3 linked regions of the Brasilonema sennae CENA114 genome follow. The protein of the gene in region 2 interacts with the protein of the main gene of each other region in a pairwise test. Links are inferred from orthologs where the notes say so. Each region holds a gene or a part of one and is shown on either strand. Other genes may lie near its edges.

The links.
Region 1: the proteins of ftsZ (region 2) and DP114_RS08260 interact in binary tests that used the Escherichia coli proteins (3 or more experiments, as listed by UniProt). The link is inferred for Brasilonema sennae CENA114 from one-to-one orthologs.
Region 3: the proteins of ftsZ (region 2) and rlmN interact in binary tests that used the Escherichia coli proteins (3 or more experiments, as listed by UniProt). The link is inferred for Brasilonema sennae CENA114 from one-to-one orthologs.

The regions. Positions count from the first base shown.
Region 1 is NZ_CP030118.1:1,966,106-1,971,172, reverse strand. What follows is about bases 621-3,617. They hold DP114_RS08260 (rod shape-determining protein), read right to left. Parts: upstream 2,625-3,617; coding sequence 1,617-2,624; downstream 621-1,616. Other genes in these bases: DP114_RS08255 (single-stranded DNA-binding protein), read left to right, coding at 2,986-3,348; mreC (rod shape-determining protein MreC), read right to left, coding at 724-1,533; mreD (rod shape-determining protein MreD), read right to left, coding at 621-719. Outside these bases: more of mreD, read right to left, coding at 102-620; DP114_RS08250 (SIMPL domain-containing protein), read right to left, coding at 3,645-4,394. UniProt on the Escherichia coli protein: Forms membrane-associated dynamic filaments that are essential for cell shape determination. Acts by regulating cell wall synthesis and cell elongation, and thus cell shape.
Region 2 is NZ_CP030118.1:7,257,248-7,262,284, reverse strand. What follows is about bases 993-3,959. They hold ftsZ (cell division protein FtsZ), read left to right. Parts: upstream 993-1,793; coding sequence 1,794-3,125; downstream 3,126-3,959. Other genes in these bases: gshB (glutathione synthase), read right to left, coding at 3,567-3,959; DP114_RS30220 (hypothetical protein), read left to right, coding at 3,389-3,562. Outside these bases: DP114_RS30230 (cell division protein FtsQ/DivIB), read left to right, coding at 1-142; more of gshB, read right to left, coding at 3,960-4,532; grxC (glutaredoxin 3), read right to left, coding at 4,733-5,005. UniProt on the Escherichia coli protein: Essential cell division protein that forms a contractile ring structure (Z ring) at the future cell division site. The regulation of the ring assembly controls the timing and the location of cell division.
Region 3 is NZ_CP030118.1:1,253,989-1,259,054, reverse strand. Bases 866-3,861 are described here. They hold rlmN (dual-specificity RNA methyltransferase RlmN), read right to left. Parts: upstream 2,912-3,861; coding sequence 1,820-2,911; downstream 866-1,819. Other genes in these bases: cobM (precorrin-4 C(11)-methyltransferase), read right to left, coding at 3,764-3,861; DP114_RS05300 (phenylpyruvate tautomerase MIF-related protein), read right to left, coding at 3,359-3,712; DP114_RS05305 (MGMT family protein), read right to left, coding at 2,986-3,315; DP114_RS34725 (replication restart DNA helicase PriA), read left to right, coding at 1,590-1,769. Also shown: excinuclease ABC subunit UvrC, read left to right, coding at 1-781; more of cobM, read right to left, coding at 3,862-4,549; DP114_RS05290 (DUF3386 domain-containing protein), read right to left, coding at 4,812-5,066.

The sequences.
Region 1 (5,067 bases), 5.3 Mb from region 2 along the record:
TCACTCCTCACTCCTTTGTGGGTTTAAACCCAGATTATCCACACTCCGCACTTGGTACTTTGTTAGAAGATTTCTGAATTGGTGAATTCTTCTTCACTGATTTATGACTGTTGTGCTAATTTTAGTTGCTGCCACCAGCGATTTAGGGGAAAATAAAGTACTGGTGCCCAGAGGCTACTGAGAATGGCAGAGGCAAGAGCGACTTTTTGAAAATATGCCCAGACATCTGCCGGATTGCGATCGCCCATTAAAATCAACTGCGATGCAAAAATTGTCTCTGACCATAGTGCCATACCAAAGACAATTAAGGCAATAGAAATAAAATCTTCTTGTATAAAACGCTGCTTCTGCAACAGACCAGTTAGACTTCCAACCACCGCCAAACTCAAAGCATGAGTTGGATCAGGTGATGTCATAGCATCTTGTAGTAAACCCAAAACAACACCTGCGAATGCGCCACTAAAAGCTGAGCGCTTGACACTCCAAGCTACTACCCAAATCACAGGCCAGTTTGGTCCTATTCCCAATAATTCCATACCAGGAATTCGGATTAACAGCATCAGTAAGCATAACATGACTGATCCAGTTATGATCGCCCAATCAGTGAACTGACGTAAGCGCGGGTGCCAACGAGAAAGCGCGACGATTTGAATTTTGGGTTTTCGTCTTGGCGGTTTTGGCTTCTTTTTGCTAGTGCTTTGTAATTGAGGAGTCCTCATTGTTTCATTTAGATTTTTCTGACTTTTGATTGACAGAACCGACATTTTCTGGTTTCTGAGTTTGTGGTTTAGGATATACCGCCACCCAATCCAAAGAGCGTATCGACGGGAAAAGTTCCACTTTCCCCACTGATGCGGGAAGTTTCTTTAAATCTAAAGACTTCACTCGTCCGATAGCCAATCCGGAAGGAAACTTCTGACTATAGGTAGATGTAGTAACTACGTCTCCAGGTTTTACATTTGGGACTTTTTCATAAAATTCCAGGACTCCATCAGCAGAGGAATCTCCTCGCAAAACACCCTTTGCCCCTGTGCGGCTGACTGTTACACCAACTTGACTCTTGAGATCACTAATTAACAGCACACGGCTAGTATTGGGAGTTACGCTTTCTATCAGACCCGCCAATCCACCATCAGCCTTAACGATATAACCTTCCTGAATACCTGCAAGGCTTCCACGATTGAGAGTCACTTGTTGCCACCAGTTGTCAGCACCACGCGTCATTACTCGCGCGACAATGGGGCGGGATGATGGAGGTTCTTTTTCTACGTAGCTTAATAACTGTTTTAACTTTTTATTTTGGTTTTTCAGTTCTGTGATCTGGGTTTGCAGTTCCAAAAGCTGACCACCTTTGAAACGTTCTTCTTGAGCAGGTGGTGTCTGCAACATCTGAATTGGACGGGTTATCCCTTCATATATCTCAAACATTAGAGCACCTTGAGTTTGTCGAAGCACCCAAGCACCACCAACAACTATACCTAGCAACCCTATTTGTAATCCTCTGCGCTCCCACCACCGACGTGCCGTAAACATAAGAAACCTTTTTTAGCTGTAATATAAATTAAGATATTGGATTCCCGCAACGCTATCGAACCCAATATCTAATAGCGCTTGTGTTACATATTGCGAGAACGCCCGCTGAAAATTCTTTCCATCTGCTTGAAATTTTCTAACACACGACCTGTGCCCATAACAACACAGCTTAATGGGTCAGTAGCGATGTGCGTTACTATTCCAGTCTCATGGCTGATTAAGGTATCTACTCCTTTGAGCAGCGCACCTCCACCAGCTAGCATAATTCCTCGGTCAATGATATCTGATGCCAACTCTGGCGGGATGCGTTCCAAAGTCCGCTTCACCGCTTCGATAATCACCAACAAAGGTTCCGACATACTTTCACGTACTTCTGGCCCTTTAATTGTGACAGTTCGCGGTAAACCAGAAAGCAGGTGCAAGCCTCGAACTTCCATCATGGCCTCATCATCATCATGAGTGGGATATGCTGATCCTATGCGAATTTTGATGTCTTCAGCAGTACGTTCCCCTATGACTAGGTTATGAACTTTCTTCAGATACTGCATGATGGCTTCGGTCAGTTCATCTCCAGCAATACGTACTGATTCAGAAAGCACTGTCCCTTGCAGGCTCAACACGGCAACTTCTGTTGTCCCGCCACCAATATCAATAATCATATTGCCTGTTGCTTCAGTGACAGGTAGTCCTGCCCCAATTGCTGCAGCCACTGGTTCATCAATCAAGTAAACTTCTCTTGCCCCAGCTTGAGAAGCCGCATCCATGACAGCTCTTCTTTCTACCCCTGTTACCCCACTAGGAATACCAATGACAATTCTTGGTAATACTAGAGATTTGCCCTCGTTGACTCTTTGGATAAAGCTTTTTAGCATCACTTCTGCTGTATCGAAGTCAGCGATGACACCATCACGCAAGGGGCGCACTGCAATTACATTCGCAGGTGTGCGACCGAGCATTTTTTTTGCTTCTTCTCCAACTGCTATTGGAACCTTTTCGTTTAGGTCAATCGCCACTACGGAAGGTTCTTGCAGAACAATGCCTTTACCTGATACATAAACGAGGGTGTTTGCGGTACCAAGGTCAATACCCATATCCCGCGATAAGGAAAATTTACTAAAAAGACCCACGCGTTGGCCCCCTAATTTTGATATTTTTTCAGTACTGCCACAAATGAGAATTGTGCAGGATCGTATTATGTTTTTTAACCTGAGTCCAGTAAACTAGATTATCTTTTTATATATTTTTCGTAATCTTTGACCAGTCTCAGGCTTCCATTGTTCTATATTCCTAGGCGGCATAAGTGTATCCGTATTGTTTTAGAGTTTCCACAGAGTGATTAATATCATGTGTTTGGCAACTGTAATTATTTTTTATGGAACGCAATGCTAGACAATATAGCAATTGGCTACTATGGTATTCACAATACAAATACATTTGTACTGAAAATTGCACATGAGCATAAATATCGTTACCCTCATTGGTCGTGTAGGAACTGACCCGGATATGAAGTATTTCGAGTCAGGTAGTGTCAAGTGTAAATTGACACTAGCAGTCAATCGGCGTACAAGAGACAGCGAACATACTGATTGGTTTAATCTGGAATTATGGGGAAAAACAGCGCAGGTAGCAGGTGATTACGTGCGTAAAGGCAAACAAATTGCTGTTAAGGGTTCCTTAAAATTTGATAGTTGGAGCGATCGCGCCACAGGAGCAAATCGCTCCACACCCGTTATCATCGTGGATCAGCTGCAACTGCTAGGTTCTAAACGGGATGTCGAAGATGCGGATGTAGATATGAGTCCTGATAATTTCTAATTTAGTAAAAAGTCAATCAATTTTGGATTTTGAATTTTAGATTTTAGATTAACCCTGAGCTTAGCCGAAGGATTGACCCCATATCACCGAAGACAGGGGCTTGAGATCCCAAGAAAATTTATTTTTCTCCACGACTCAAGTCAGGGGCTTGAAACCTTTTTTTTGATTTTAGATTTTAACCCTTCGGCTGAGTCCTTCGGACACGCCAAGGGCGAACGCTAAGGGTTAAAGCTGAGCGAAGCCGAAGCTTTAATCCAAAATCCAAAATCTAAAATTGTCTCGGTCAAAACAGGTGACTAATAACTAATTTGTAATGTCACCGTAGCTTCCACCTGCTGCTCACTACCGACTATAGGGGTGGAAGCATCTAATGCTGCTGCCTTACTATACTCGGCACGTAATACAGGTCTTGGTGGTGGAGGTGTGCTGGCTCCATTTATTTGAATGTTGACAACTTCTTTAGGTTGGAAACCCAAAGTACTCAAAACTGCTTGAGCTTGCTGTTGAGCATCTTGAGTGGCTTTTTTTAATGCTTGTTGTTGAGCAAGGGTTATCGCCTCATCGCTAGCAACAAAACTTATGCCGTTAATTTGAGTCGCACCAGCTTTGACCGCTTCATCTAACAGAGTACCCGCGCGTTCAGTGGGAATCCGAAAACTGACAACATTAGAAGCAGCATAGCCTGTAATCCGCTGCACTTTATTGTCGTAACTGTATACTGGGTTGAGACTAATCCCCGTGGTCTGTAATTTTTGCACATTACGGCTTTTTACTAAAGCAACCACTGCAGATGACCTGCGAGCAGCTTCTTGTTGTACCTGCTGTGCTGTTTTTCCCTGAACCTCTACTCCCAAACTGACTTGAGACAAAGTTGTAGGAATGGTCTCCATTCCACGACCATTAACACTCAAAGTACGCAACATCGTCTCTTTCTGCTGCGCCAAAACAGGTTGGGTACTACTTATATATACAAGCAACGCTAAAAATAGAAATTTCCACCGGTTCCCAGCATTTAACTGAGAACCAAATATAGCATTTGTATTCACAAAACGTTCACTCCTCTAAAAATTATTCATCTATGAAGATCTAGTAAGTTGTGAAAAATCCTGAGTGGTTAGGCTGAACCAAAAACTAACCACTCATTGCTAACAAGAAACAACACACAACTAACACTCCCTATCCATTTGGAGAACACACAAGCGGTAGTGTGTCTAAATAGGAGGTATTTTTACTTTGACACGATTACTGTCTAAAGTCTAAGCAGTTACATTTTTAGTAACTGAAAAATAGCTATTGGAATACTGTTAACTGTTAACTGCAAACAATTGAAGGAGAAAATTTATGGGATACTGGCTGCTGAAAACAGAACCAGACGAGTATTCCTACTGCTATTTAGAACGGGATAGCAATACAGTTTGGGATTAGTTAGCAATTGCGTTTGGCTCTTAAGCATCTGCGTACGATGGAAACTGGTGATTTGGTGAACCAGCACGGCGCAGGCGGTGACGACAACCTGCTGCTTTGAGGGTTTCCCAACAGCCACGCATCTGGCTCCCTAGTAGTCCACCCCTCTTGCAGACTATCTCTAGTCCCAGTATGACAGTCTCATTGGCAGCGCTTTATCGAATTAACAGGGGGCATGAATTGATTTATCAATGCTTTTTGTAGCGCCTCTATGAGTGTAGTGTTCAATGAACTTGTAAATTAGAGGGAAGGATT
Region 2 (5,037 bases):
GGCACAAATGCGCAATTTACCTGCACAACTGAATCGTAGTCAAATAGACTACATTGACCTCAAAAATCCAGATCATCCGTTAGTACAAATGAATCAGAACAACAACAGTCTAACTGCTCAGCAAGTATCTAAAAAGATTTGATGGATTCGATGTGTAAGACACACCTAATTGATAAGGAAGTTTTATGCTGAATAAATATACAATTTTCGATATTGCAGTAACCAACGATATGGCAGTACCCAAGTAGAAACCACCGTTCACTTCTAATGACAATGGGAGGAATAATGATTAAAACTTCTACATTGGAGTAGAAGTAGAGGTTGTTATTGCCCTAACATTTAAATATAGTGGGTGCATAAACGCCATAGCTAACTGATGATGGGGTCTAAGCTGAAAAACGCTTATTGGCTACCTAGTGTTCAACAGAACGCATCAGGTGACCGGGTTGAGTTCATGAGCTTTTTATTTTCTGCTAACCCAAAAAAGGAAAGCAATATCGTCTTCGAGGAAAAGTGTGGTGAGTCCAGTGCGCATGAGGAGGGTTTCCAACGCCAGAACAAGCGTGTTCAAAGTAGCGTCTCTGTCAGGAGAGGGAGAGCCTCATCAAGTACTGGCTCCTCTGTAGGCGACGGGCGTTCCCGATAGCCCTCCGGGAACGCCCGTCGCCTGACGCCACATTCTACCCTGCGGGAAGGCGTTCCGCCTACAACGGGGGGAACCCCCGCACAGAAGTGGCACATGAGGGAGACCCTACCAAGAGCGCGCTTACTCACCGTAAGGCGTGGCGTTAGCCATAGGGTTTACAACAGTTCCCTGTAAGGATGGACAGTTTGTTCTTTGAGCAGGTTTTGAAAACAGTTGTATTCAGACATCCAAACAGTGAATTTCCGTAAGTAAAACCTCTATAGCAACAAAAGTGAAGCATACTGACACAGACGTGTAAGGACTGCTTCCCTTCGATTCCTCTAAAGATCCTTAGACTTTCGTGCTAGTCAAAAGCGCAACTCTTCCAAAGCAAAGGTAAAATTTCTTTATTGCAAAGTTTTCCTTATATATAAGGTGAAGCTGATAGCAAAAAACCAGGGTGTTCCATTTAATAAGTCATTTCTCGGTTATGTCCAGTTCAGCAATAGATAATGAGAATAGAAATCTTGTGTCTTAAATGGTAAATCCGATTGTTCAAACCTTAATGACAGATGAGACTCACCACGGTCTGCCTTTACAAGTTACGCAGTTAGTTCTGGATTTTGTGTACAGAATTTCCTTTTTATCAATCTTGTGTATACGTAATCACTTAAACTTACTCCGAAAAGACAATTTTGAAGGCGGTAATAGTTGGTTATACCAACGGTTGAGAAACGTGTATTTTTTAAATTTATACCATAAAAAATCTGTGTGCGGATCGGAGAGCGAAAAAAAAACCTCTAGCTCTAGTCGTAAAATAAACGTCCAATGTCAGCCACAATCTCGAACACGGAGATATGATTGGGGATACCAGGGGTATACTGAGCCAAATTGGCTAAATAGTAGTGAAGATATTAATGTCTGGTGGAAGTTATACAGGTCAATTTTCGGTAAATATAGGTATACTTCACTAGAATTAGCTATGCGACTGGATGCTTTAATGCCTAAGCCGATAGCAAACTTTCTACCTCCAATCTTACCAAGGCTGGAAGTTGAAAGAAACATAAACAAAAATGCCATAGATTATGGCGACCTCGCGTCAAACTATAGTTGACTCTCAGGTGAATAACACCATAAAAAGTCGTTTATCTACATGCTCGCAACTCCGATGACACTTGATAATAACCAAGGGCTTACCTATAAAAACTCCCAGTCTCCCGGACAGCAGGGGTTATCGCTGGCAATCAACTCGACCAATCCCTTTAATAATACTGGGGTAAACTATGGGCAAAACCATGACACCAAGAAGATTGCTAGTGAAGAAACACGAATGGGTGATATTGTTCCTGGTCGAGTCGCCAATATTAAAGTAATTGGTGTGGGTGGTGGCGGTAGTAATGCTGTTAACCGCATGATTGCGTCTGATGTAATTGGCGTAGAGTTTTGGTCAATTAACACTGATGCACAGGCTCTGACTTTAGCATCTGCTCCCGCTCGCTTGCAAATTGGACAGAAACTTACGCGGGGTTTAGGAGCCGGTGGTAACCCTGCTATTGGTCAAAAAGCTGCTGAAGAATCACGCGACGAAATCGCCAAGGCTTTAGAGGGTGCTGACTTAGTCTTTATCACTGCTGGTATGGGAGGAGGTACTGGTACTGGTGCAGCTCCGATTGTTGCTGAAGTGGCAAAAGAAATGGGCGCTCTCACTGTCGGCGTGGTGACGCGTCCATTTATCTTTGAAGGGCGTCGCCGCACCAGTCAAGCAGAGCAAGGTGTTGAAGGTCTAAAAAGTAGAGTGGATACACTCATCATTATCCCCAACAATAAGCTTTTGGAAGTCATCCCAGAGCAGACACCTATGCAGGAAGCTTTTCGCTATGCAGATGACGTGCTACGTCAAGGGGTACAAGGTATTTCAGATATCATCACAATCCCTGGTTTGATTAACGTTGACTTTGCCGATGTACGCGCTGTTATGGCGGATGCGGGATCAGCATTGATGGGGATTGGCATTGGCTCAGGAAAATCAAGAGCTAGAGAAGCAGCAATTGCTGCCATTTCTTCGCCGTTACTAGAGTCTTCAATTGAAGGAGCTAGAGGTGTTGTTTTTAACATTACTGGTGGTAGTGACCTGACTTTGCATGAAGTAAACGCCGCAGCAGAAACAATTTATGAAGTTGTTGATCCCAACGCCAATATTATTTTTGGAGCAGTGATTGATGATCGGCTCCAGGGTGAGGTCAGACTTACCGTAATTGCCACAGGATTTACAGGTGAAGTACAAGCTGCACAACAACAAAACGCCAATCAAGGACGGGTTGTCTCGCCAGCAGCAACAAGGCGACCAATGCCACAGCCACAGTCACAGCCACAATCACAGCCACAGTCACAGCCACAGCCACCAGCAGCTAATCCTCCAACGCCGATCACCGAACCCAAAGAAAAACCAGGACTAGACATACCGGATTTTCTCCGTAACCGACGCACACCCCGTAATTAAGAAATTATGAACTTATCGATGGGATCAGGGTGAAAAATTTTATATGGCTGATCATTCATTAAGTCTTAGTTGGAGGGTTTTGCAATCTGCTGAAAAAGTCTCAACTTTGGACGAAAAGTCATCCCCAACTTTATGGAGGAGATAGAGGAACCTGGGCGCGTGCACACAGCACCGCCCTAGTGGGAACGGGCAAGCCTTACGGGTATCGGGTATCTCCTGGGCGCACTAACGCACGCACCCAGGCGAATCAACACGCAAAGCGTATGCCTGCGGCACGCTTTGCGCTTATGGAAACAAGAGCGTTGTTACCAGTGGCGTGGACTGGTGTTTATTGCTGTAGTGGTTCATCAATTGAGAATGCACTTGAGCAATTTTGTCGAGCTTTGACTTATTGTCGAGCTTTGACTTATTTGAACGGTTTATGGCAATGGTTATGATTGATCATTTTTTTGCCCGCTCAACCCATTGAATTACCTGATGACCAATACGAGTGCCGTCAAACCGATCTATCTCACGCACTCCGGTAGGACTTGTGACGTTGACTTCGGTCAGGTAACCACCGATCACGTCAATGCCGACAAAAATTAAGCCATCTTTGCGTAAGGTTTCAGCGAGTTGGGTGCAAATTTCATACTCTCTTGGAGTGATATCAGTTTGGGCAACCGTACCACCTGTTGCCATATTATTACGAAAGTCGCTGCCAGATGAAAGGCGATTGAGGGCACCGATTGGCTCGCCATTGAGCAGGATAATCCGCTTGTCTCCGTCTTTTGCCTCCGGTAAGTAGGTTTGTACCATAACTGGAACTTGACCTTGGAGAGTACTGAGTTCAATTATAGAATTGAAGTTGCGATCGCCTCCTTCTAAAATTAAAATCCCTTCTCCGGCTTTATTCCCCAGTGGTTTGAGTACCGCTCTTCCTTGAGCCTCTACAAATTGCCTAATCAACTGCTTCTGTGGAGTAACAATAGTTTCTGGAATCGCTTTGGTAAACTGAAGGGCATACATTTTTTCATTTGCCGCCCGAATTCCTGAAGGACTGTTGATAACCAAAGTTTTGTTTTGGTCTATGTAGTCCAGAATGTACGTAGCATAAAGATAAGCAACTGTGACAGGTGGATCTGTCCGCATAAAGACGGCATCCAATGTTTCTAGGCAAACAAGGGTACGGCTACTCAACTTGTACCAAGGATTAGCTGCTTGATAACGTCCTTCTACCAACTGCACGGGTATAAGTTCCACTCTTTCTAAGAGCGCCCAAGCTTTGCCTTCCACCACACTGAGTTGATTGACTTGAGTTACCCAAATTTCATGTCCTAGAATTTGCGCTGCTTCCATCAGAGCAACACTTGTGTCGTGACACGGATCAAGTTGATGGATAGGATCAATGATAAAAGCCAGTTTCACACTTTCTGCCTCAATTGCCAAAAATTCTTCTAAGGTTGTTCCATTTAGATTATGCCCTTAAGAGTTATAACTGACCAAACAAAGAACTCAGGAATCACCAACTCAGTAGTTATGGGGCATGAATAGCAAAAAGGATACAAGCCTAACTGTGTTCTGCGTTCTTCTTAATTTTCCTTAACTGTAATGACTTTTATGTCAACTTATACAGTTTTGCTCGACGCTAGTAGCTCATCCAGCTTGCCTTGATCTTCTAAGGCATAAATATCATCACAACCGCCAACGTGATGGTCGTTGATAAAAATTTGTGGTAAAGAGCGCCTGCCATTTGCTCTTTTAGCCATAAGATTGCGTGCAGCTTCATCTCCATCAATGCTGTATTCTGTGTAATTTACCCCCTTGTTTGCCAGCAAATTTTTGGCTTGAATACAATATGGGCAAGTTCTCCAAGTATAAATTTCTACTTTTGCAGTCATAAGTTCCTCAAGTTTTATTAATGTTTTTTAAT
Region 3 (5,066 bases), 6.0 Mb from region 2 along the record:
TATGGTGGAGCGAAATGCTCAATATGAGTTGCAACGAACGCAAAAATTAAGCGATCGCAACCAACAAGCGATGCACGATTTAGCCACCATCCTCGATTTACCCGAGTTACCTCACCGCATCGAAGGTTACGACATTTCCCATATCCAAGGTTCAAACGCCGTTGCTTCCCAAGTCGTGTTTATTGACGGTTTACCCGCCAAGCAGCACTATCGCCATTACAAAATCAAAAATCCTACAGTCACAACAGGACACTCAGACGATTTTGCCAGTCTTGCTGAAGTTATCCAGCGTCGCTTTCGCAAGTATATCGAAGAGCCGCACTTAGCGCGAATGGGAAATCCTGATTGGCCCGACCTTATCATGATAGATGGTGGTAAAGGTCAGTTGTCATCTGTGGTTGCAGTCTTGCAAGAAATGAATTTATTGGAAGATTTGCGAGTCATTAGTTTGGCAAAACGGCGAGAAGAAATCTTTTTACCAGGAGAGTCCGAACCACTGGAAACTGAGTCAGAACAACCCGGAGTACAACTTTTGCGGCGTTTACGAGATGAAGCGCATCGATTCGCCGTGAGTTTTCATAGACAACAGCGCAGTGATAAATTGAAGCGATCGCGTTTAGATGAAATCTCTGGTTTGGGACACCATCGACAAAAGTTGCTCTTAGGACATTTTCGCTCTGTTGATTATATTCGACAAGCAACACCTGCACAGATTGCCGAAGTACCGGGTATTGGTCCTCGTTTGGCTCAAGAAATTTACGATTATTTCCATCCTTCTTGAAATTCGTATCATGTAATACTGTTTTATTAACAAAAAAGTGTTGGGTAATGGATAATTGGAAAAAACCCATTATTCATTACCCATTACCTATTACCCATTACCCATTACTAAGAACTACGTTAGCAAACATAGGCAATCCGGTTAATCTCCATAACTGGAATTTTTTATAAAATTTTTTGCTCACGAGTTCATATCATTATCAATAGTAAACAAAAATAAAGAAAAGCTAAAAAGTTACATAGTGTTACTAATCCTAAAGGTAGAGTGAGTTTTTAATGAGTGCTTTTTAGATATGCCTATTTACAGATTACAGTCCTTCGCTTCTAGATTTTAACTATTGAGGTTTAGCCTCCAAGGAAATTGTGGATACTCTACACAGCGTTTGCTTGCGATATAAGACCGTATGAGAGCTTGAGCGTGACAAAAAGTGGGTAAAGATTGATATTCTGGAATAATTTTGGAGTTTTTAACTGTTTACTGTAAATTTAACTTCCCAAAAAGTTCTGTATTTCATAGTAAAAAAGAAAAACTTGACCTGATCACAAAAAACGAAGTCTCAACGTCTTAATGGTTGGGATCACGAGATTTATAATTAGAATCAAAAAAGATAAATGATTTATATATCCAGAGTTGGATAACATAGACCTTTAAGATGAACATAATTAAATAAAGACAAATAAAAAAGAACAGTTCATTTTATGTTAATGTAAGCGATATAAATTATGATTTGTTGAATTTTGTAAATCGAGAAGATTTACACGTTTCATTTGCTTTTTTTCAAAAAAACACGAAAGTTAAGGATTTTCAAATGCAGATAGTACAAAATGTTCGCTGCCCAAATTGTGGTAGCGAAGGTGAAAGACATTATTTATTAGATAGTCAACTAACTCGGACACAATGTGCAACGTGTGACTACTTAATGATCACTTGTACACGTACTAACAAAGTGATTGAAGCTTACGCTCCGGGTATTCTTGCACCGCGTTAGTTAAATACTCAATACTGAGTCCTGATTTGTGAGAGGAAATGACTCACGATTCAGGACTCTTTTTTGTTCTCATTTGTTCTCAATTGTCCACAAGCAGCATCAGCTTCTAAACCACGGGAGTAGCGAACACTAACCGCAATTTGTTGCTGCTTGAGGACTTTGACAAAAGCTTGAATTCGATTTTCGTTAGGGCGTTTGTAATCTGCTTCTGTGATGGGATTGTATGGAATTAAATTAACATGACTCTGGAATCCTCGCAGGTGTCGTGCTAATTCCAAGGCGTGTTCTGGCAAATCGTTCACGCCAGCAAGAAGAACGTATTCAAAACTGACACGGCGTCCAGTAATTTTGACATACTCCCGACATTCAGCAAGCAAATCTTCTATAGGATAGGAACGGGCGCTGGGAATGAGTTGTTCCCGGAGTGCTTGGTTGGGGGCATGGAGACTGACAGCAAGAGTGACTTGTAACTGGTGTTGAGCAAGCTGGCGAATGCGATCGCGTATTCCAACAGTAGAGACAGTCAAGTTACGCTGTCCAATACCCACATCTTGATTTAAAGATTTGACAGATCCTATAACATGATCTGTATTTAACAATGGTTCACCCATGCCCATAAATACCACATGGCTGACTCGTTGTTGAAAATCTTCTTGAACCGTCAACACCTGATCAACAATTTCATGACGTCCCAAATTGCGCTTATATCCTTGTTTACCAGTAGCGCAAAAATCGCACGCCATCGGACAACCCACTTGAGTTGAAACGCAAACTGTTAAGCGCTTTTCTGCGGGAATACCCACACACTCAATAATTTGATCATCACTGAGTTGCAAAAGATATTTGACGGTACCATCAGGAGCGACAGAGCGGTACTGTATATTTGAGCGCCCGATGGGAATTTCTGCAACTTCAGCACGCCATTGTTTAGAAAACACAGAGATATCCGAGAGCGATCGCACTCCCTTTTGATAAATCCACTCGTGCAGTTGCTTTCCTCTATAAGCCGGTTGTCCCTGTTGCTGTACCCAACCCGTTAACTCCTCTAAACTTGCTCCTAGAAGCGGTGGAATAGAGAGGTTTGGTTGTTGAACAACACTAGTTTTCGGGGAGGGGAGTACAGGGACAGATTTAACAGACATGGTAGTTAGGAATTGGCTTTGAATCTCTATGGTAGGCGATTGCTACTCTTGTTGTTTGAGTTTATCACTTCTGGTCAGTCATCTACATTTAAGGAGGGTTGCCACAGATACTCTCGCAAGTTCATTTTTCCTTCTGTGTTAAATTTTATCCCTTCTTGCTCCAGGAGCGATCGCTGCAAATTATCTCCTCCATATCGCGAAGGAGATTGAGATATCTCGCCTTTAGCATTAATAACTCGATGCCACGGGACATCGGATAAGCTTATATCTAGACGGTAGAGAGCATAACCTACCAGACGCGCTTTACCATATAGATTTGCTAAATCCGCCACCTGTCCATAGGTTGCGACTCTTCCCTTGGGAATCTGACGCACTATTTGATAGATGACATTGTAAGTAGACACTGGCACTGATTCAATACAACTCTAAGGCATTTGTACAAAAAAACTAACCAAAAGTTGTGCCATTCCAGCCCCACATCGCACCCTTGGCGTCAGCGAACTCTATATATATACGATTTTGAGGCACTTTTAGCGCCTTGTTAATCTCCTGGCAAAAGTCTTGGCTCATCACTTCGGTTTGGTCTGGCTTCATTGTACCGACACTTTTAACCTCGATGTAGCATACTGGCTCAGTCGTGCCAGCAAATGTCATGGGAACTGCTGCTTCAAAAGCTGTCATAATGTAGCTTTCTGGTTTTCCGGTATGCTTAGCTAACTTAGCTGATAGGCTTTTGAGCAATGCTTCAACTTCTTCTCCAAGAGGAGCAGATACAGAAGTTTGGACTTTAATTAAAGGCATGGCATTTTCTTGTTAGTTTCCCATTGTTCAGTTTACCGAATAGCAGAGTCTTCAACTGTGATATGAGCGAAACAAGTGACTATGTTCGGGATGATATAAACGAGAGCGTGCTGATGCTTGGGAAAGTGCAGGGCTGATTACGTAAAGTGTGGTGCGAATTAGCTTTTCTGTGTGAGTACACTCTGCCATTTTATGGAGAGGAACAACCACTATTTTTTCATCAGACCATCCTAAGCGATAGCAAATAGCTACTTGTGTTTCAGGTGAGTAGTGTTGGAGTAGTTTAGCTTGAGCTGCTTCAACGTGACGTGCACTCAGATATAAACATAAACTAGCTTGATGGGCTGCGAGAGTGGTTAATTCTTCTGTTTCGGGAACTTTTGTACGTCCGCTGATGCGCGTGAGGATGATTGTTTGGACTAAACCGGGAACAGTGAGTTCTACTTTGAGTTTCGCAGCTGCTGCTTGAAAAGCACTAATACCTGGTATCACTTCAAAAGGAATTTCCGCTTCTGCCAAAAGATACATTTGTTCGTGGATGGCGCTGTAGAGACTCGGATCGCCAGAATGGAGACGGACGACAGATTTGTGCGATCGCACTCGTTCGATCATAATTGGCAAAATTTCTTCCAAAGTCTTGTTCACAGAGGGAATAATTTCTGCATCCTCGCGGCAAAGCTCTAAAATCTCTTGAGGTACTAAAGAATCAGCAAATAAAACAACATCGGCAAGTTTTAGGAGTTTTTGCGCCTTAAGAGTCAATAACTCTGGGTCTCCAGGACCTGCACCGACGATGTACACACCAGATTCTAGAGATATATAATTACTTTTTGTCATTCACTTCGTTAGTAGATTCGTGCATATCGCAACATACAGCAACTCATCCAAAAAAATTTTTGGCATTTCCTCAGTATCTTTCCGGATAGAACCCCTCCTTCTAGTAGAGTGTATTGGTAGATGCACCCTGGTTAAGCCCTAGAGAATTCTCTGGGGCATTTTTTATTCAGTGAACAGTGAACAGAGGAAGCGATTTCTTGACCCCCCTGATAACTGGTAACTGATAACTGATAACTGTTAAAGCTTTTCGGGTATGAGCTAGCTAAACAATCGCTGCTTCTAGTAGCTTAATATTGAAATAAGCAAACTCAGTTGTTGTGCTAGCGCCATCTTTATCCTCTTGCACAACCTGCTTAGTCATCACATAGTAATCGTCTATCTTCTCATAAGAATCTTCAAATTTGAGAATGCTGGTGATTTCATTTGTTTTCAAGTTACGAAAAACCGCATCATAGCGAGTTCCAAGGTAACCAGAACCTGTATCGAAATTTTCGTGAGTATTAATAATAAAAGCCAT